2 regions of the Arthrobacter sp. 147(2020) genome follow, and region 2 is predicted to be linked to the other one. Evidence: riboswitches for the same ligand, from Rfam matches in the RefSeq annotation. Region 2 holds a riboswitch; the other holds the start of a gene.
What was found. Region 2 has a riboswitch for cyclic di-AMP ahead of HMI58_RS11040 (LysM peptidoglycan-binding domain-containing protein). Riboswitches for the same ligand answer to the same signal wherever they lie in the genome.

Region 1 (7,328 bases), on a different contig from region 2:
CGGGCACTTCTACATCGACGATGCCGACGAACCTGCTCCCAATACCCTCGTACTCGCTCCGAACAAGTCTCGGCAGTACTAGCGGGATTTCATCGTGGGCGTGGTGGGAGCAAGCGACATATGTGAACGGCGGCCACCACTTCTTGGGGCGAGCGGCTTCCGAGAAGCCGCAGACAACGCAGGTCAGCTGGACCCAGACTGGCCGCTTGCCCGTGCGGTTTTCTCTGGACTGGACGAGCCACGCGGGCGGATTGTTCACGAGCTCGGACAGCTCGGCGTCGGTCAGCCTGCTTGGGATACCGTGGCGGTGTGCCATCTCCAGGGGGATATCAAGGGTCTGAGCTGCAACACGTCGGGTAACCACCAGTTAAAGATACGGGATGCGGAACCCTCCCGGCTCATCGATGACGACTCGCTGACGCTTCCTTCACCCTTTATTGCGTCATTGCTTTCAACTACTATGCGACGGTGGACGCTTCGCTGAAGTATTGCCCCTACCAACCCAAGAAGCCTCCGATGGCGGGGACAGACCCGGTCGTGGAGTGGTTGCTGGAAGGTGATCCCGCCATCCGGTGGCAGGTACTGAGCGATCTCCTCGACGCCCCGCAGGATGAGGTCGTAGCCGAGCGAGCACGGGTAGAGCACGAAGGGTGGGGCGCTGGGCTCCTCGCTCTACGAGCACCTGATGGACAGTGGGCTAACGGGGCATGCTTCCCGAACACCGCGGCGTTCACCAAGAACACCGCTCAAGCCCTTGCGAACGGGGAGCCACCCCCACCATTCCCATCACCCGACGCCGAACCGACCGATATACCTGGTGAACAGGCGGGGCAACCATGGACCCCTACCTACCCGGTGCTGCTCGACCTCTGTCACTTGGGTGTACCGCCGAACAGCGCAGTCATGCGCGAGACCGCACAGCTGGTCGCGCATAACTGCCGGTGGGAGTACGACGGGTTGCCATTTTTCGCAGGGGAAGTCGACTGCTGCATCAATGCTGGCACTATTCTGATCGGCACTTACCTAGACATCGACGTCGACCAGGTGGTGCAGCGACTCATGGCCGACCAACTGCCTGACGGTGGTTGGAACTGCTGGGCTGAATCGCCCTCGGCGCCCGGCTCTTTCGCGAGCACACTTGACGTCGTCGACGCCTTACTGAGGTGGGAGCGACTCACCGGCGGATCGGACGAGGTCCGGCGAGCTCGCCAGAAGGGCGAGGAATACTTGCTTCAGCGGGGTCTGTTTCGGTCCCTGCGCACTAGGGAGGTGGTGAACCTGCGATGGCTTCAGTTCTCCTACCCTCCCCGCTGGCACTATGACCTGCTGAAGGCGACGAGCTACTTCGCTCTGCGTGGTGGTCCGGCCGATCCGCGGCTGGCCGAGGCGATCGACCTGGTTCGAGCCAAGCGTCAGCCAGATGGACGGTGGCCGCTGGAGAACACTCATCCCGGTGCGGTCCACTTCCGTTTCGAAGAACCCGATGGAACACCGAGCAGGTGGAACACCCTGAGGGCACTTCGGCTTCTGCGCTGGTACGACGCAGCAAGCATTTCCGCCGAAGCAGGCACGACCCCTGAGAACAGCAGCGGCATCTGATGCAGCAGTTGACAACAAGACAAAGTGGCAGGTGCCCTCCGTCCAGGACACCTGCCACTTATGTTCAGTTCGCGGAACTAGTCCGAGAGCTTGAGATGTTAGCCGTTGACTCGCACGAAGTATGATCCGGCGAGATCCGACAGTGGGTGCTCCATGGTGAGGTTGGCACCGTTCATGCCGCTGCTGATGACCTTGCCACCGCCAACGTAGATCGCGACGTGTCCGGCGTTGATCACGAGGTCACCCGGTGCTGGTGACGATACGACCGAGCCGTACTGAGCGAACTGCGAGGGGCCGAGGTCTCCGACGTTCAGGCCGATGGAGCGCAGAGCGCGTTCGACGAGCACGGTGCAGTCCTGGATGGACCCGATCTGGCTGTAGGCCGAAGCGACCAGCGCTGCGCCGACTCCGCTGGCCGGAACCGACGGTGCCGCCTTAGCTGCAGATGCAATGGGGGTGATCGAGCCGGAAGCCAAGGTCATGATTGCCGGTGCGGCGGGTGCTGCTTCCTGTGCGGCAGGTGCAGCTGCCGGAGCGGCTGGTGCCGCGTAGAAGGCCTGGCTTGCAGTAGCTGCTGGAACGGCGGCTGCGCTGACTGCTGCGCCACCGGTGAGCTGGATCTGCTGTCCGGGGTAGATGACTGAGGCGTAGGACAGGCCGTTCTGCGCGAGGAGGGTATCGAGGTTGATACCGTGCTGTGCAGCGATTGCGCCGAGGGTGTCCCCGGCGGCAACGGTGTAGACACCGGAAGCGGCGGGCGCTGACACTGCGGGGGCGGTTGTTGCTGCGTCCTGGGTATAGCTGCTTGCGTGGGCAGTTGCTCCGACGGAGACGACAAGGCTACCGGTCGCGACGGCGATGATGGCTGGCTTGCCCAGTGCTACTGCATTGTTCTTGGCGGACTGGGTCAGGCCTTCAAGAGCGATGGAATGGGTGGTGGCTGCGCGGTGGCGTGCCGAAATGGTCTTACGTGACATGGTAATTGCCTCTCCCATGCCTGCGGGGTGAGCTGTCGGGTTCGGATGGGAGTCACCCGGCCGTCCGCCATCCTGAGCTTCCCGGCAATCGCGAACGATGCTGCAGGTCTTGCACTGGATAGTCAGATCGACTTAACCCCGAGGGTCACCGCGTGCGGTGGCCCGGTGGAAACGTGGTTCCCCCGTCCCTGCCATCTGGATTGTGCGAACGGGTCCCGGTGCAGCGGCAGGGCTCGGCATTCTGCGCGGGATTATGATCTCGGCGGGGTGCCGGGATCACTCGAATGAGAGTACCCCACACTGGTTGGGAAGTCACGTTACGGTTACGAACCCTTCTCGGCGTCGCCCGCACCCCGTTGAGTGCCGCCGAATCCGCAGCTCACTTGTAGTTGGTGTGGTCCTGTCCGTCCGGATCGAGTTCATCGGAATCCATTGCTTCTAGATGTCTCGTAATTGCTGCTATCACCTGCGCCATGTGTGGGTACGGGAACGGGTGCCCTGCGTCGTCCAACCAAAGGCCGCGGGCCGATGGAATGGCTGCAGCGAGTCGGTGTCCGTGTTCGATCGGCAAGATCACGTCGGCTTTCCCGTGAATCACGAGGGTAGGCGCAGTGATTGTTCCCAGAAGCGGGTACCGAGAGCGTGTCACAGCGACCGCGGCCTGGTGCTGGCAGAGTGCACGAAAGTTAAGTCCGTTTCGTTCTCTCAGGTCGTAAAGAACAATTTTGGTCCACTCTTCGACGTCGATAGGTTCGTCGCCGCCCTGCGCAACTAACCCCGCGATGAGTTCTTTGACAAGATTCGTCTCCCCTCCCAGCAACCGATAGCGGAACTGTGGAAGGCCCTTAATCGCGGATTCGATCAGCTGCCAGGTTCGGGGTCCCGGCATCGACGGGTCCGTCGGGTCCGCGGAGGTCGACATGAGACTCAGCGAGTGAACACGCCCCGGGTGGGCGATCGCGATTTCCTGGGCGACGAAACCCCCGAGTGAGAGCCCGACCACGTGGGCGCGGGCGATGCGCAGCTCGTCGAGGACGGCTATCGCATCGCCCGCCATGTCTATCAGCGAGTACGGGTTCTTCCGACTCCAGTCAGTCATCCAACTCGAGCCCCCAGTGCCCCGATGGTCGTACCTGACGACGCGGTACCCTGCTGTCGCCAGGCCGCGCAGGAACTCCGGAGGCCAGAACAGTGAGCTCACACCGAGAGAGGCGTTCAGCAGGACCACACCGTGCTCGACGCCGGCGGGAGGGATGGACTCGTACCAAATGTCCACCCCACCCGACCTGGCATTCCCTGTTTCACCGCGAATCACTCCGCTTATGGGTCCGCCGCGGACCCGGGCGATCGTCTGCCTGGTACCGGACGGCAGGCGGGGTCCGCGCCATGTCAGGACCGCCATAAGTCCGGTGAGACCCAGCACCGCTGACGCAAGAACCGTCCCCTTCCTCATCGGCTCAGCATAGAGCAGACAGTGTCTGGGCGGTCCACGTCCCAAACGGGATTTGCCGCCCTGCAATCATGGGCCACTACATCGACGATCGGGATCGGCTGCCAGCGGATTGTGAATTCAGTAGGTCATTTGCGAATCCGCCAGCTCAGGATGCCCGGGTAGTGGTGATGCCACCGTCGACGGCCAACGTAGCGCCGTGGATATAGGCTGCCTGCGGCGACGCCAGCCACGCGACAGCTGCGGCAATTTCATCGGGAGTACCCGGGCGGCCCGCGGGGGTCCCAGCAGTCATTTGCGAGATGATGTCCCCGGCCCCTGCATTGATTGGAGTACGGGTGGCTCCCGGCGAGACGGTATTGACGCGAATGCCTCGGGGCCCGAACTCCGCAGCCCAGCTGCGCGCGAGCTGTTCCTCCGCGGCCTTTGATGCCGAGTACAGTCCGACAATCGCGTGGCCCACTGTCGACATCCAGGATCCGATCACCACGATAGTGCCGTCCCCCTGCTCAAGCATGCCCGGTACCAACGCAGCCGTGAGCACGTGCGGAGCGCGAATGTTGACCGCAAGGGTAGCTTCAAGATGCTCGTCGGTGAGGGACAACGTATCCACAGCCGGGCACACGGCAGCGTTATGCACCAGAAGATTGACTGCACCGCCAAGAGCGGATTCCCAGGACCGCGCGGCGGAGCGCAGTTCGTCAGCAGGAGCCGAGAGGTCAGACGGGACAAAAGTGGCCGCACCGCCGTCGCGGTGGATGCCCGCCACAACGTTTTCGCCGCGCCCGCGGTCCCGCCCGGTGATGAGTACGTGGGCGCCGCGGGCGGCGAGGAGACGGGCGGTAGCGGCACCGATGCCGCTGGTGGAACCGGTAACAACCGCACGGCGGCCGGAGAGGGAAAGGGAATCTGACTGGGACTGATTAATTGTGGTCATGTTCTTCATTCCAACCGACTTGCCGGGGACGCACCAGTGCAAGCGGTGCCTAGGCATGGGATGACCACCCTCGTTCTGACGTCGCTTCCTATACTGGGAGGGTGCCCGCAGACCGTACCGCCCTCGCCGCTTTCCTCCGCACGCGCCGAGACCGTTTGACACCGGCACAGGCTGGCATCGATCCCCTGCCTGGCCGCCGCCGCGTATTAGGGCTCCGTAAAGAAGAGGTAGCGCACCTTGCGAGCCTCAGCACCGATCATTACAGCCGGATCGAGCAGGGTCGTCAACAACACCTCAGCAGCGACATCGTGCTCTCCCTCTCACGGGCACTCCGGTTGGACGAGATTGAAACGAAGCACCTGTTTGACCTGGCCGTTTCGCCCGCTAAGTCCCGTGATTCCGGGTGGGAGGCACCCCAGCGAGCTGACCCCGGTCTACTTCGCCTGCTGACGACGCTTGACCATGTTCCCGCGTTGCTCCTGGGCAGGCGCGGCGACGTTCTCGCACGCAATGGGCTCCTGTGCACCGTGCTGGGTACCGAACTCGATCCGGGATCGTCCTTCATGAGATGGCTGTTTCAGGCCCCGGAGGCACGGGAGCGGATCCTCAACTGGTCTGACTTCGCTGCCGCAGCCGTCGGTGGCTTGCGCTACGAGACCGGACGGCGTCCCTATGACCGCAAGCTCGAAACGCTTGTCGCCAAGTTACGCACCGAGGACCCGGACGTCGCGCGGTGGTGGAATGATCACGGAGTCACGGACCAGACGTCGGTCACCAAGCGCATCGAGCACCCCCACTTCGGGATCCTCGTGTTCGGCATCGAGGCCGTCAACACGCCGCATGACCCCGATCAGCGACTGATCGTCTACACCGTAGAACCGGACTCCGCGACCGCTGCATTACTTCCACTCCTACAGTCCTGGGCAGCTCAGGCCCGGAGCGATCCATCTCTGAGCACACCGCGCCCTGAATGAAGCAGGACTTGAACCAGCCGGCGGTCCTTGAGCTACTTCGAAAGCGCCCCCTCCAACCATGACCTCAGCACCGGTGCGGGGGCTGCCCCGGCCTGCCTGGCGACAATCTTTCCGTCGACGATGATCATTAATGTGGGCACTGCCTGAATGGTGAATCTGGCGGAGAGCTGCGGCGAGCGGTCGACGTCGACCTTCACAAGTTTGATCTGCCCAGGGCGTTCGTGAGCCAGCTGGTCCAGGACAGGGCTCACCATCCGGCACGGGCCACACCACACCGCCCAGAAGTCCACCAGCGCCGGGACGCCGGACCGTTCAGCGATCTCTCCGAAGTCGTCGTCACCTGCTTCAACCACCCAGGGAAGATCCTCATGGCAATTGCCGCAGCGTGGCCGGCCGTCGGCGGCCGCCGGAACGCGGTTGGATTTGCCGCAGTGGGGACACTTGATGATGGCCTTGTTCATGAGGTTCCAGCCCCTTCCAGTTCCATGGTGCTGTAGTCGACAACCAGTTCCCCTCCGGCTGCTGTCACTGTCACCATTCCGCCTTCCGCGATGCTGCCACGCAGCAGCGCCCTGCCCACCTGTGTCTCCACCACATGGGAAATGTAGCGGCGCAAGGGGCGGGCTCCATAGATCGGATCGAAGCCGCGTTCGGCGATCAACAGGCGGGCCTCCTCGGTGAGTTGCAGCTCAATCTGCTGCTCGGCCAGGCGCTCCCGCAGCTGGTGGAACTGCAGGTCAACAATCCGCTCAATTTGCGGTAATCCCAAGGGTGCGAACAGCACCGTATCGTCGACGCGGTTGAGGAATTCGGGACGGAAATGCGCCCGGAGCTCACCCATGACCATGCTGCGCGCCTCGTCTGTGATCGCCCCGCCTTCCGTCGAGCCCTCCAGAAGATAAGGGGAGCCGATATTGGAGGTCATGATGATGACGGTGTTGCGGAAATCGATGGTCCGGCCTTGGGAGTCCGTAATCCGTCCATCATCGAGCACCTGCAGCAGCGTGTTGAAAATATCCGGATGGGCCTTTTCCACTTCGTCGAACAACACCACCGAGTAGGGTTTCCGGCGTACTGCCTCGGTGAGCTGTCCTCCTTCGTCGTATCCGATGTAACCGGGAGGGGCCCCTAGAAGCCGGCTCACGCTGTGGCGCTCCTGGTACTCACTCATGTCCAGCCGAATCATTGCGTTTTCGCTGTCGAAGAGTGCCGCGGCCAGAGCCTTCGCAAGCTCGGTTTTCCCGACGCCGGTCGGTCCGAGGAAGATGAAGGAGCCGATGGGACGGCGGGGGTCTCGGATGCCGGAGCGGGCGCGGATGATCGCGTCCGACACCGCGCTAATCGCTTCCTCTTGTCCCACGACACGGTCGCGCAGGATTTCATCCAGGTGC
Region 2 (7,328 bases):
GTCGGCTACACGCCACCGGATTTCCCGGGGTCGATGTGGATCTCTCCAATCCTGGGCACCATCATCTTCTTCTACGGTGGTGCCCCGTTCCTTAAAGGTGCGGTTACTGAACTAAAGTCCCGACAACCGGGGATGATGTTGTTGATCGCGATGGCTATCAGCGTCGCGTTCATAGCGTCCTGGGTCACCACCCTCGGGATTGGTGATTTCAACCTGGACTTCTGGTGGGAACTGGCTCTGCTGGTTGTCATCATGTTGTTGGGGCACTGGATGGAAATGCGTGCCCTCGGATCCGCTGCTGGCGCCTTGGATGCACTGGCTGCGCTTCTCCCGGATGAAGCGGATAAGGTCACCGACGCGGGAATCGAAACAGTTCCCGTGAGTTCGCTGGCCACCGGCGACGTCGTTTTGGTCCGTTCAGGAGCGCGGGTCCCAGCCGATGGGGAGATCGTTGACGGTGTCGCCGAGTTCGATGAGGCGATGATCACCGGCGAGTCCCGCACTGTCCAGCGGACAGTTGGTGAGACCGTGGTGGCCGGGACGGTAGCAACTGACAACGCGGTGCGGGTTAAGGTGACCGCAGTCGGAGCCGATACCACCCTGGCTGGAATTCAGCGCCTGGTCGCAGAGGCGCAAGCATCCTCGTCGAAAGCGCAGGCCCTCGCGGACAGGGCGGCGGCGCTGTTGTTCTATTTCGCTCTGGTCGCTGGCATCCTCACTTTCATCGCGTGGATCTTGCTGGGCAGCCCCGATGACGCGGTCATCCGCACCGTCACGGTCCTGGTCATCGCCTGCCCGCACGCCCTCGGGCTGGCCATCCCCCTAGTGATCGCCATTTCGACGGAACGCGCGGCAAAGGCGGGAGTGCTGATCAAGAACAGGATGGCGTTGGAGCGCATGCGCACCGTCGACGTCGTCCTGTTCGACAAAACAGGGACCCTCACCGAGGGCCGGCACGCCGTCACCGCCACCGTCACCACTGGAGCAATGAGCGATGCAGAAATGCTGGCTCTGGCCGCAGCGGCCGAATCCGACAGCGAACACCCGGTGGCCCGAGCCATCGTCAAGGCGGCTGACATGCCTGAAGCGTCGGCGTTCGGGTATCGCGGCAGCGACTTCTCGTCGATGACGGGCCGGGGTGTCCGGGCGACGGTTAACGGGACCGAGATCACTGTGGGAGGGCCGAACATGCTTAAGGAACTTCAGCTGGAGACTCCTTCGGATATGAGAGATGCCGTCCAGGAATGGGTCAGTCGTGGAGCCTCTGTGCTGCATGTGGTCCGCGAGGGCGTTGTCATTGGTGCAGTGCGACTCGAGGATCGGGTGAGGGATGAGTCACTGGCGGCGGTGAAAGTGCTGCAGGCCAGGGGAGTGAAGGTCGCGATGATCACCGGCGACGCACGCCAGGTAGCGGACGCGGTCGGAGCTGAACTCGGTATCGACGAAGTATTCGCTGACGTGTTGCCGCAGGATAAGGACTCCAAGGTTGCTGAGCTGCAGTCCCGCGGCCTGAAAGTGGCGATGGTTGGCGACGGCGTGAACGACGCCCCCGCGCTAGCCCGGGCAGAGGTTGGCATCGCTATCGGTGCCGGGACCGATGTCGCAATGGAATCCGCCGGCGTAGTGCTGGCCGGCAACGACCCACGATCAGTCCTGGCGATGATCGACCTGTCCCGGGCCAGTTACCGAAAAATGATTCAAAACCTCGTCTGGGCAACGGGATACAACCTCATCGCCGTACCATTAGCTGCTGGCGTGCTGGCCTTCGCCGGTTTCGTCCTCTCGCCCGCAGCTGGAGCAGTACTGATGAGCGTTTCCACCATTGTGGTCGCACTGAACGCCCAGCTACTGCGCAGGATCGACCTCAGCCCCGAACGCTTCACCACCACATAGCGGTGTGACATGAGGGCCGGCTATCTTCCTCCTCATTGGAGGAAGAAGTCGGCCGTCACTAGGCTGGAAACAATCACGGACATGAAAGGGTAACGGCGGTGACGGGCACATTCAGGCTACGGGCAATCCTCGATCTGTCGCGAACAGCCCTGACCTTCCTGGGGTTCGTGGCCATCATCATCGGGATCCTCGCGATGCACGTATGGATGGGCGGCCACGGCCCCACAGCCCACGGTTCACCTGCACAGAGCGACTCCGTTCACGGTGCTGCTGTCGCAGCGAACCCGACGACAACGGATATCGGATCCCCAACGTCTATGGGCGGTTCGCATCAAGTACAAACGAGTGATTCCTACCCTGTTGAATTTCAAGAAAGCACCGGCGACTCGGTGCAAGGTTGCGTAGCGTCCTGCGGGGATGAGGGTATAGCACTTGGCATGTGCCTTCTGGCCGTTATCGTCGTCGCCGCACTGGCGTTCCTGGTACGTTCCGGCCGGCTCGTTCCCGGATCAGTGCTCCTCCGGGGCCCGCCGCTGATCCGCTTGCGACCCCTATCGATCCCTGTTCCTTCCCTGATCCAACTCTGTATCAGCCGGACCTAAAACACCGGCTCCCCGCCAACTCGGTGCGCCTGAGCCTTATGGCTCCCCACTGGGAAGGCTCCTTCGTCATGCCCATCACGGGTACCCCTACAGACTTTCATCAGACGAATTTGAAGGATCAGATCACCATGAAGCGTTACCTTTCCCTTTCAGCACTAAGCGTCGCGGCCATCGTCACCCTTGCCGGGTGCGGCAGCGACACTACATCCTCTACTCCGGGCGCCGAGCCAACGGCCTCCACCCAGGAGATGACAGTCTCCACCGAACCAGGCACTGAGGTTTCAGCCGAGCACAACGAAGCGGATGTCATGTTCGCCCAGATGATGATTCCCCACCACCAGCAGGCGGTGGAAATGAGCGAAATGATGCTTACCAAGAACGATGTCAGTTCCGACGTCGTTGACCTGGCTACCCAGATCAAGGATGCGCAGGGGCCGGAGATCGAGACCATGACCGGCTGGTTGGAAGCGTGGGATGAACCCGTTGAGCCTGAAGGTGGCATGGAGGGCCACGACATGGGATCCATGGGTGGTATGGACGGCATGATGGACGCGGATCAGATGGCCGACCTCGAATCCGCCGAAGGCGATGACGCGGCCCGGATGTTCCTCGAATCCATGACCGAACACCACAACGGAGCAGTAGACATGGCCCAGGAGGAAATCGACAACGGCGAGAACCCTGAAGCGATCGCCCTGGCCGAGACGATTGTGGAGACCCAGCAGGCCGAAATCCAGGAAATGGAAGCGCTACTCGCCGAACTCTAACCCGGCGCTAGTTTTGTTGGTGGGAGGGTCAGATACCTGGCCCTCCTACCCTGCCCACTTATTTTTGTGACTCCAAAGGATTATCACCGTGCCTCACCCCCAAATTCTCGTCCCACGCCCGCACCGGGTTACTCGGATGGCTGCCCTTACCGTCGGCCTCCTGATGGTCACTGCCTGTTCCCCAGAAGTCCCGCAAGGCTCGGACGCCAGTGAAGTCTCTGAGTCTTCCGCCAGCGCGCAGGATTATCCCGCCGGCCATATCCATGGCATGAGTGTGGACCCGGGCTCGAATCGGGTGCTCCTGGCTACCCACGACGGGCTGTTCGACGTATCTGAGTCGCCGGCAATTCAGATCGGACCGACCATCGACCTGATGGGTTTCACCACGGCAGGGAACGGCAAATTTTACGCTTCGGGTCATCCCGGCCCGGGATCTGACCTGCCGAACCCGGTGGGCTTGATCCGATCCGACGACCAGGGCCAGACCTGGCAGCCACTATCCCGGCAGGGCCAATCTGACTTCCACGCCCTCGCGGCCACCGACGGCGGGATAGTTGGATTCGACGGTCAGTTCCGGGTCAGCGTCGACGGGACCTCCTGGGAATCCGTGGATGAACAGATTCCTGCTTTCAACCTGGCGGCAACACCGCGGGACAGTATTGTTCTGGCAACCACCGAAAAAGGCTTGCAACGCTCCACCGACGACGGCACGACGTGGGCCGCTGTGCCGGGGGCACCTTTACTGATGTTGACCGCTCTCTCTGAAGGGAAAGCCGCCGGGATCACCACCGATGGCCGGATCTACACCAGTGGTGACGCTGGCCTGACCTGGGTCGAACGGGGGACAGCCCCCGGAGAAGCGTCCGCGATCGCAACTCACATGCTTGATGACTCGACATTGCGGATCTGGGTGGCGACCGAAGACAGTGTCCAGGTATCCAACGACAACGGTCAAACCTTCATGGACATCAGGTCGAACCACCAGTAGCCGCGAAGAACCCTCCAAGCGTGTTCTAGTGGTGCGTGGCCACGGGTTGGAAAACACCACCCGCACGAGAAGCTGAACCGTACCGGGCAGCCTGGAATGGCGTCTTTGTGGTTAGCGCAGCAGTCTGCTGATCGCCTGGGTTGCCTCCTTGACTTTCGCGCCGATGGCTTCAGTGGATCCGGTTGTTCCGGCTTCGTGGGCTGCGTCGACGACGCAGTGTTGTAAATGGTGTTCTAGCAGTCCCAGGCTAACGGCGTGCATGGCACTGTTGACCGCTGCGACTTGGGTGAGGATGTCAATGCAGTACTGATCCTCGTCGACCATGCGCGCTATCCCACGAACTTGCCCTTCGATGCGCTTCAGGCGCCGCAAATAGGCTGCTTTGTCTGAGGTATAGCCATGCACTGCTGGAACGGCCGCCGGATGATCAGTCGCTGGTGGTTCGTCTGGTGGCTCCGTCGGGGAGAACTCTATGGGGACTGCCTTCGGCGCTTCTGTCGTACTTCGAGATCCAGATCCGGCGCTCACGTGCTTTCCTCCCATTACCAACCAATGATTCCGGTTACACCCAGATAAGATCGTTGGTCCGTCCCCAACTACACACTCCGCGCAGCAACTATAAGTATGAACGACGCTCCAGCCCGCTGGGTGAGCGATCAGGATTCGGAATGGTTCCATCTATGCGGTGCGTGCCTGCAAAGTGCGGCGGGACGGGAGCGGCAATCCGCTGCCGTTACCTTAACGTGACTTTGATACCACGGTGGGGTATTCTCGTCCGAGTGGTCCTGGCACCCCGTCAAGATCATATTCCCGTGCAGAATGCCGAGCCCTGCCGCTGCACCGGGACCCGTTCGCATAATCCAGATGGCAGGGACGGGGGAACCACGTTTCCACCGGGCCACCGCACGCGGTGACCCTCGGGGTTAAGTCGATCGACTAGCCAGTGTAGGACCTGCCGTATCGTCCGCGATGGCAGGGACAGCACTGATGGTGGACGGCCGGGTGACTCCCATCCGAACCCGACAGCTCACCCCGCAGGCATGGGAGAGGCAAATCACCATGTCACGTAAGACCATTTCGGCACGCCACCGCGCTGCCACCACCCACTCCGTCGCCCTCAAGGGCCTGTCTTATTCCGCTAAGGCGAATGCTGTAGCACTAGGCAAGCCAGCCATCATCGCAGCAGCGACCGGCAGCCTCGTCTTCTCCTTCGGTGCTACCGCCCAAGCAGGAACCTACACGCAGGAAGCTGCAAACACCGCCCAGGCACCCGCCGTTTCAGCGCCCGCCGCCCCTGTAGCTGCTCCTGCCGGTACCAATGTCTACACGGTTGTCTCCGGTGACACTATGGGCGCGATCGCGGCACGCCACGGCATCAGTCTTGACGCCCTGTTGGGACAGAACGGTTTGTCATACGCGTCAGTCATCTTCCCCGGACAGCAGATCCAGCTCTCCGGCGGTGCGAGCGGGGCAGCTAATCCAGCCACTGTCCCCGCAGCGCCTGCGAGTCAAGTGTTCGCCCCAGCACCAGCAGCAGAGTCAGCCGTAATGTCGTTGGCTTCCGGTTCCATCACCCCGATCGCACCTAAGAGCTCGTCGTCGGTTCCCGCCAGCGGCGTGGGTGCAGCGCTTGTCGCTTCTGCTTATGGTCAGCTCGGTGCCATCCAGGACTGCACCATCCTCGTGGAGCAGGCATTGCGCTCCATTGGCCTGAATGTTGGCGACCTCGGACCCCTGCAGTTCGACCAGTACGGGACCAGGGTTTCAACCCCAGCCCCGGGCGACCTTGTCGTCCGTCCCGGCCACATTGCGATCTACGTTGGGAACGGAAAGGTGATCAGCAGCGGTATGAACGGTTCAAACCAGACCATCGAACACCCACTATCCGATCTCGCCGGTTCTTACTTCGTGCGAGTCAACGGCTAACATCGCGGCCCTACGGAAATACTCCGTAAACTGATCAAAGTGGCAGGTGTCCTGGACGGAGGACACCTGCCACTTTTGTGTTCGGCGTTTTCAACATCGTCTAACCCAATCGCGGACGCTGGGCCTCAATGATCCCCTGACCTCGCCGGAATTTTTTCTACTTGTACCTTCGCTACATCCCCGCTACGGCGTCGGCGGATGACGATGGTCGAAGGCACCACCTACATCATCACGGAAACAGTCGACGAATTGATCGAGTTGATCGCGACCTACCGCGCCCCGTCGCCCGGGCCCAGGCGGCACGTCAGGAGGCTGAAGTCGAGCGCTCCGCTGCGGCAGCCCACGGCGATGAAGTAGTGATCGGAGCGGCGGTAGCCGGCGCAAACAGGGGGGGCCGCGTACGTTTTACGGAGCCTGAGCAAGCGGGGTGGGATACCGCAGAGCGCCGCAACAACCTTGTAACCGCTCTGGAGGGCAACAACGACCGCGAAGCAGTGCACGCCAGCTTAGTTGCTGACGCGCACCAAGGCACGCACCCGAGCGCCGCTGTGCAGATTCGTCCTCAATCAACACCAGTTGCGAGAAAAACGATTACCAAAGGCAAAGGGCGCGCAGCCGAACGGGGCCTGGCCCGGTAATGGTTGTGCACGCATTCAGTGCGGCAAATCGTGGCGATGCACGGTGCGTATGTGCCAAAGATAAAAAAGCGACCGCCGCAGGAACCGAATGGTTCCCGCGGCGGCCGCTGGTGAACTGATGAGCTAAAAGCTATGGCCGGTCAGTTCGTGATGTTGGTGCTGTTATGCCTTGGCGTTGCTGCGGCGAACCATGAAGGTTCCGCCGGCTGCTGCTGCCAGGACAAGCCCGCCTCCGAGGGCGATCATGGTTAGGTTGGAGCCGCTTTCCTGGGCGACTCCGGTGTCGGCTCCGCCTTCTGGCATGGCACCCATTTGTGATGCTGCGAGGTTTCCACAGAGGGCTGGTGAGGTTGCGCCGAGGGGTAGTGCTGGGTCGAGGTCACTCGGGGAGTTGAATACTTCCTCGGAGACACCGGCGGTGGCGGGATCCAGGCCGTGAACGACGACGACAGCGGTGCCAGCGTCGAGTGCGTCCTGGGTGCCCTGGTTGATTTCGAAGGACCGCTGGATGGTG

Region 1: another riboswitch for cyclic di-AMP. It lies ahead of HMI58_RS11550 (LysM peptidoglycan-binding domain-containing protein); the one in region 2 lies ahead of HMI58_RS11040 (LysM peptidoglycan-binding domain-containing protein).

What each region holds. Positions count from the first base shown of each region.
Region 1 covers NZ_JABFOM010000016.1:39,715-47,042, reverse strand. Annotated here, with positions in the region: gene HMI58_RS11560 (DUF5997 family protein) at 1-364, opposite strand, end outside; gene HMI58_RS11555 (hypothetical protein) at 469-1,599, shown strand; gene HMI58_RS11550 (LysM peptidoglycan-binding domain-containing protein) at 1,698-2,576, opposite strand; cyclic di-AMP (ydaO/yuaA leader) riboswitch at 2,579-2,825, opposite strand; gene HMI58_RS11545 (alpha/beta hydrolase) at 2,956-4,029, opposite strand; gene HMI58_RS11540 (SDR family oxidoreductase) at 4,175-4,963, opposite strand; gene HMI58_RS11535 (helix-turn-helix transcriptional regulator) at 5,065-5,937, shown strand; gene trxA (thioredoxin) at 5,970-6,398, opposite strand; partial or broken gene HMI58_RS11525 (AAA family ATPase) at 6,395-7,328, opposite strand, start outside.
Region 2 covers NZ_JABFOM010000015.1:4,616-11,943, forward strand. Annotated here, with positions in the region: gene HMI58_RS11020 (copper-translocating P-type ATPase) at 1-1,893, shown strand, start outside; gene HMI58_RS11025 (DUF305 domain-containing protein) at 2,624-3,262, shown strand; gene HMI58_RS11030 (F510_1955 family glycosylhydrolase) at 3,351-4,250, shown strand; gene HMI58_RS14855 (metal-sensitive transcriptional regulator) at 4,362-4,778, opposite strand; cyclic di-AMP (ydaO/yuaA leader) riboswitch at 5,093-5,306, shown strand; gene HMI58_RS11040 (LysM peptidoglycan-binding domain-containing protein) at 5,310-6,176, shown strand; gene HMI58_RS11045 (hypothetical protein) at 6,375-6,533, shown strand; gene HMI58_RS11050 (CHRD domain-containing protein) at 6,977-7,328, opposite strand, start outside.